DNA from 3 places in the Paenibacillus xinjiangensis genome. Region 1 is predicted to be linked to each of the others. Evidence: riboswitches for the same ligand, from Rfam matches in the RefSeq annotation. Region 1 holds a riboswitch; each other region holds the start of a gene.
The links. Region 1 has a riboswitch for thiamine pyrophosphate ahead of thiM (hydroxyethylthiazole kinase). Riboswitches for the same ligand answer to the same signal wherever they lie in the genome.
Positions count from the first base shown of each region.

Region 2: it holds a riboswitch for thiamine pyrophosphate, as region 1 does, so the genes downstream of both, AC6ESP_RS04045 (ABC transporter substrate-binding protein) here and thiM (hydroxyethylthiazole kinase) in region 1, are expected to answer to the same signal.
Region 3: it holds a riboswitch for thiamine pyrophosphate, as region 1 does, so the genes downstream of both, thiC (phosphomethylpyrimidine synthase ThiC) here and thiM (hydroxyethylthiazole kinase) in region 1, are expected to answer to the same signal.

Region 1 is NZ_JCAALS010000009.1:48,474-50,743, forward strand. Features, by position in the region: gene thiD (bifunctional hydroxymethylpyrimidine kinase/phosphomethylpyrimidine kinase) at 1-378, opposite strand, end outside; gene thiM (hydroxyethylthiazole kinase) at 375-1,139, opposite strand; TPP riboswitch at 1,230-1,328, opposite strand; gene AC6ESP_RS11000 (hypothetical protein) at 1,566-1,994, opposite strand; gene AC6ESP_RS11005 (winged helix-turn-helix domain-containing protein) at 2,206-2,270, opposite strand, start outside.
Region 2 is NZ_JCAALS010000003.1:24,248-26,517, forward strand. Features, by position in the region: gene AC6ESP_RS04040 (glycosyltransferase) at 1-732, opposite strand, end outside; TPP riboswitch at 939-1,051, shown strand; gene AC6ESP_RS04045 (ABC transporter substrate-binding protein) at 1,212-2,243, shown strand; gene AC6ESP_RS04050 (thiamine-binding protein) at 2,270-2,270, shown strand, end outside.
Region 3 is NZ_JCAALS010000001.1:119,335-121,604, forward strand. Features, by position in the region: gene AC6ESP_RS00565 (glycosyltransferase family 4 protein) at 1-482, shown strand, start outside; TPP riboswitch at 530-636, shown strand; gene thiC (phosphomethylpyrimidine synthase ThiC) at 945-2,270, shown strand, end outside.

The DNA of each region.
Region 1 (2,270 bases):
CTCCTTCAATGCCGCAATCGCCTCTTGCAGCAGCAAGGATGCTCCGCCTTTGGCTATCATCACCGGATCGATAATGAGCATAGGTGTACCATATTGGCGCAGTACTCTCGCTACTTCAGCAATAATGTCTGCCGAGAACAGCATGCCTGTTTTCACACAAGCAACTTGGAAATCAGACAGCACCGCTTCCATCTGGCTTGCAACACCATGGGCATCAATCGGATATACACCATGAACGCCTAACGTATTCTGTGCCGTTATCGCCGTTATTGCGGAGGTTCCGAACACCCCTAGCTCTTGAAATGTCTTCAGATCCGCCTGTATGCCCGCTCCTCCGCCACTATCTGAGCCCGCAATTGTCATCGCTACTCTAATCATGATTCGATTGCTCCTTCGCTTAATTGCGAGATGCCATTCAGCACCTGTACACCAAATTCGCCGATAGCCCTACTTCGCTCACCTGCATATTCACCCACACGCTTATAGAAAGCCATCACTTCGGATACGGCTGTATAGTAGTCTCCCCCAGACACCGCAGCTCCAGCACAGCATATGGCACTTAACAGACAGCCCGAGCCTGTAATGTTAGGCATACGTGCATCTCCGCCATGAATCTCAATATGCTGAATACCATCCGTTACTACATCTATCGCTCCTGTAACAGCAACGACACATTCATATCTAGCAGCTACGCTCTTAGCTAGACTAACCATGTCGGCGTTCCCTGTTCCGCTGTCGACTCCTTTGGCCTCCCAGGGTACCTCTGCGATAGCAGCCAGCTCTCCCGCATTACAGCGGATCACAGCCACCTTAACGTTGTCCAGCAAGATGCGTATCGTTTCTTTGCGATAGGTGGTTGCTCCTGCACCGACCGGATCCAGTACAACCGGAATCCCCTTCTCGTTCGCGCATTTGCCGGCCACAAGCATCGACTGTACCGTACGGCTATTCAAAGTGCCAATATTGAGCAGCAGCCCTGATGCAATGCCCGTCATTTCCTTGATCTCCTCGATTGCATCCGCCATAACCGGTGATGCTCCGACAGCCAGCAGACCATTGGCTACAAAATTAGCCGTGACATAGTTCGTTACACAGTGGATAAGCGGATTATTTTCTCGTATATGATGAATAGCAGTCATGGGTAGATTCCTCCTAATAGCGTGCTGATGTGTGGTGAAAATAAAAATACCCCTTCATAGAGAAGAGGTATAGAACCAGCGCCCGGTTTGGACACAATTTCGTTTACTCCCTACGCTAGTATGAACTAACAGGTTCAAAGGGTCAGGTTTTAACCTTCTCAATTCCGAAGAATCCCCCCGCAAACATTACATATTTAATTAATTATAGAATAGGCTGATCTAGAAGTTTCTATGTAAGAATAGCAGTATGTGTGTGCATGGTCAATTAGTATTCTATCTATCATTTTCGTATACGGCGCCTTTTGGTATTCCAAACCTTGATCCAGATACCCTTCTCATCATCCCGAAGAAATCGAATTCCCATGATGCTAAGAGGTGTCCAAATCTCACTATAATAGTAACGAGGCATATCTCATCTTTCCTTTATTATAAATTCCCAAGTTGCTGCTCATAGATGATTAACGCTCCGGCTTCCGACCAATACCCGGCGATATCACTTGAGGTTGCTTCATCTACAACGAAGACTGCGAACTTCGTTGTATGAACGACCTCAACTGAAATGTGATTCTTGTATGTTGTGGCTCCTGCTACCTCTACCCATACCCTCATCACTTCATCATAATAAAAGACAGATACCTTCTGATGGCTCTTCAAGCTCTTCGAATCAAACTCCAAAATGATCGTGACTGGTTTGCTGAAGTTCTCAGGGAAGTTTTTCAGGATCTCAAATACGGGACTCGCTAGAACCTCTTGATTCGTTAGAAGCTGCTCGGGATCTGGCACTTTCTTTATCGTTAATATCAGTTCTTTGTGAGCAGCGCCTGACGGAACAATGACTGTTATCGCATCTTCCAAGCTAACCTCTCCCTTTTTATCCACTGGAAGTGTTGTCGTGCCATTAGTGCAGCTATGGTCGAAAAACTTGGTATAGCTGCTCCGACCGAGCTTATCTATTTAACTATAAATCTATCTCCCACAAAAAAATACTCCCCATTCGGGGAGTATTTCGGAATACAAGGGTCTTAAGTACCCTTTTGTATAATTAATTAACATTTCTAAAAATCTTCTAATTTATTATCATTAACTGCTTGGCTCGCTGCAGAGCTTGAATGCGATTGCCGACTCCAAGCT
Region 2 (2,270 bases), on a different contig from region 1:
ATCGGCTGGAAGGCTGAAGGTAGAGCGGGTAAGCTCAGGGGCGTAGCTAACCTCAATACCGTGCGGTATTGTAATGACAGGTACCGATGATTTGCGGCTGATGGATTCCGCTGCGAAGCTGCTGCATGTCCATACCTCCTGGACAAGCTTGAAGGCTGGAACGAATTCATCAGGGAAATCGGGCAGCTCCCAATGCCAATAGCCAATATTATACCGATTGTGGAATAACTCATTGCCGAAATGCTCCATAACAGGTGCCATATAGTCTGCGTTCATATGAAACACATTCGTATTGTATAGAGGCTTATCTATTTTCCTGGATGCCCAGCTCATGTCTGACATTCGAGTCGCAACCTTCAACGGGAAGTTGAGCATGCCAAAAGGGATGCCGGAGGTCTCGACAGACTTAGCTGCGAGCCTTGCAGATTCACCAATTCCCATCTCCGCATGAATGAAGCCTATGATATTCATTCCTTTGTCCCTGTTGGCATGCTCCTCAATAGGAAGGGGAAGGCTTTCTTTGGCAGGTCGTCTGCGTCGCCTCGCCGTAGCGGCGGCCCGTTGTCTTCTAGTGCTCCGCTTGCTCCGAAGCTTCCTTCTGCGGCGCAGCAGCTTGCTCTTGTTACGTTTTCTTAGCTTGCGTGTAATATGGGATGACCTTCGAGTCAGGCGCCTTGCGCTTTTTCTAGTGGTGGAGCGTTTGACTTTTTTTCGTCTGGCTATTCTCTTCATCTGTTCAATCCTCTCTGCCAGGGCCTGCCATGCCGTTAATGCTCCGAAGAGCGGATATGCACTTGACTACATCGTATTCAATCAAGCTCAATGGATAATGGACTAGAACCTACGTTGTATCAAAAACGGCTGATGACTAGTAAAGAGCAAACTAAGGGTATCTTTTTTATTGGTATTTGTTATAATGGAACTTATTGACGTAACCGAATAGTTCCGGGGAGCTGGTAGAAGACTGGCTGAGAGGGAATTCCATGACTAATTCCGACCCTTATACCTGATCTGGATAATGCCAGCGTAGGAATCGAAGAGCAGATGTGCTTATGGCTTTTATATAGAAGCACGAGAAGCAGACTTGTCGAACATGCCTATAGTAGGCGTCCTCCATTCCAGGAGGGCGCCTTTTTTGGTTGAATAGGGCAGCCTATTCAGATAACAGGAAGGAACTTCAGGTCATTAACAGCGGAGAGGGAGAGAGAAAGATGAAGAAGATTTGGAACAACAGGAGCACCAAGCCGTGGAGGCTAGCTATCGCCATTATGACTATCGTTATCTTCATTGCAGGCTGTGGCTCTACCAATCATGCACCAGAGAGCTCTGAATCTGGTACGCCATTAACGAAGGTGAAGGTGGTTCTGGATTGGACACCCAATACGAACCACACAGGTCTGTACGTAGCTCGTGACCAAGGCTTCTTCAAGGAGCAGGGGTTGGATATTGAGATTATTCAGCCAGGACAAGATGGAGCGGACAAAATGGTTGCCTCTGGCGGCGCAGAGTTCGGTGTCGGCTATCAGGAATCCCTTACGATGGCTCGTATTGCCGGCGTTCCAATCGTATCTATTGCTGCCGTAATTCAGCATAATACATCTGGATTCGCATCGCCGGTGGACAAGGGTATTGATTCTCCGAAGAAATTCGAAGGAAAAACATACGGCGGCTGGGGAGCTCCTGTAGAAGAGGCCGTCATTGCTTCCATTATGCAAGAGGAGCAGGCGGATGTATCCAAAGTCAATCTGATAAGTATTGGCGACACCGACTTTTTCTCAGCTGTGAAGCGCGACATTGATTTCGCATGGATCTATTATGCATGGACTGGCGTGGAAGCAGAGCTTCGGGGCGAGCCGATCAATATGGTTTATTTGACCGATTACAGTGACAAACTGGACTATTATACACCTGTACTTACAACAAGCGAGCAAATGATTGCCGATAAGCCTGAGATTGTCCAAGCGTTCGTTGCAGGAGCAGCAGCAGGATATGAATATGCTGTTGCAAATCCGGAGGATGCGGCAGAATTGCTGATTAAGGCTGAGCCGGATCTGAATGCCGAGCTCGTTCGTGCCAGCCAGAAGTGGTTAAGTCCTAAATATACAGATGATGCGCCGCGTTGGGGCGAGCAGAAGCTGGAAGTATGGGAGAATTACGCGAATTGGATGTTCGAGCATAAGCTGCTGGAGCAGGAGCTTGAAGCTGATCAAGCCTTCACGAATGAGTTTTTACCACAACCATAATAATGAATGTCTAAGGGGATATGAGAA
Region 3 (2,270 bases), on a different contig from region 1:
TCCATCCCGATCTGCTTGTGGTTATCGTGGGAAGCCCCTTCTACGGCTCACATCGCTCAACGGCTTATTCCCGTAAGCTGCTGCAGCTAGGTAAAAAATGTCCAAGGAATGTGAAGTTCGTTCCTTATGTTCCTTATTCGGAGGTCCCTAACTGGTTCGCAGCTGCGGATATGGCGGTCGTGCCCTCTGGACAACGCGAAGCATTCGGGCTCGTGAATGTAGAGGCGATGGCATGCGGCTTGCCTGTCATTGCGACCAATGCAGGTGGGATGAAGGAAATTATTAGAGATGGTGAAACCGGGTTCTTAATCGATCATAGACGGATTGAGAGTCAGCTGGAGGAGAAGCTGCTCCTGCTGCTGAAGGATAAGCATCTGCGGCATTATATGGGACAGAAGAGTCGAGAGCGCGTCGAGCAGCATTTCTCATGGGAGCATACGGCAGACAGATGGCTGAGGGTGCTTCGGGAGAGCGGATTGTAGAGGGGGAATTTGACAATATAGCGATGGGGAAGCTATATTCATACTAGGAAATCCACTAGGGGCGCCTCCATGGGCTGAGATAAAGCTTAATTGCTTTGGTCCCTTTGAACCTGATCTGGGTTATGCCAGCGTAGGAAAGTGGAATCGTGCCCGCCTGCGCGTATGCCTGTACTCTTGCATTTATAGGGGGAGTATGGCCAATATTCGCTTCGTTCGCACTATTCAACCGCTCCTTCGCCGGAGCGGTTTTTTTATTAGTCTGCGGTTTAATGCGTACTGCAGCTGGAAGCCCTCTGAGCGAAGTGCAATGAGAATGCTCTCCCCTGTTCATTCTCTCTGCCGTTCATAGGGCTGCAGATGAGTAATGACAGGCGAGCACTTCTATTCGCGGAGCTTTTCTATGCTTACGCTGCTGCATACCTCCTAGTGGATTCTTACTATTCCATTAGGAGGTTTTTATTCATGTCCATCTTAACAACCCCATTGCCAGGAAGCCGCAAAGTCTATGTGAGAGGTGCAAGAGAGGATATTCAAGTGCCCATGCGTGAGATTGCACTAGAGCCGAGCCAAGGAAGAGATGGCCGTGTGGAGCTGAATGAGCCGATTCATGTGTATGACGCTAGCGGTCCATATACGGATAGTGCCTACGAGGCCAATGTAAGGCTTGGACTGCCGAAGCTTCGGAAGGGCTGGGTTGAAGAGCGCGGGGATGTCGAGGCTTATGACGGACGCACAGTCAAGCCGGAGGATAACGGATTCCTCTCCGCGGAAAAAGCACAGGAGCGGGGTGCTGAGCTGTTCCCGAACGTCGATCGTCCCCTTCGAGCGCTGGAGGGTGCGAATGTGACGCAGCTCCATTATGCCCGCCAAGGCATCCTTACCCCCGAGATGGAGTATATCGCTGTGCGTGAAGGGATGGATGCACAATTTATCCGCTCTGAGGTAGCAGCAGGCCGTGCGATTATACCATGTAATATTAATCATCCGGAGAGTGAGCCGATGATTATCGGCCGTCATTTTCACGTGAAGATCAATGCGAATATTGGCAATTCGGCAGTAGCTTCATCCATTGAGGAGGAAGTGGAAAAAATGACATGGGCAACGCGTTGGGGAGCCGACACGATCATGGATCTGTCCACAGGCAAGAACATTCATACGACGCGTGAATGGATCGTCCGCAATTCGCCTGTTCCCGTCGGCACCGTCCCCATCTATCAGGCGCTTGAGAAGGTAAATGGCAAGGCTGAGGATCTGAGCTGGGAAGTATTCCGCGACACGCTGATCGAGCAGGCGGAGCAGGGGGTTGATTATTTTACGATTCATGCAGGCGTGCTCCTGCGATATATACCTCTGACTGCTAGAAGGGTGACAGGCATCGTATCCAGAGGGGGCTCGATTATGGCAGCCTGGTGCCTTGCACATCATAAGGAAAACTTCCTGTATACGCATTTCGAAGAAATCTGTCTCACTATGAAAGCCTATGATGTATCCTTCTCACTTGGTGACGGACTGCGTCCAGGCTCAATAGCTGATGCGAATGATGAGGCGCAATTCGCCGAGCTGGACACGCTTGGTGAACTGACGAGGATCGCTTGGAAGCATGATGTTCAGGTTATGATTGAAGGTCCAGGACATGTACCGATGCACTTGATAAAAGAAAACATGGATCGTCAGCTCGCCGTGTGCGACGAGGCTCCATTCTACACGCTTGGTCCGCTGACAACGGATATTGCACCCGGCTATGATCATATTACATCAGCAATCGGAGCCGCAATGATCGGATGGTTC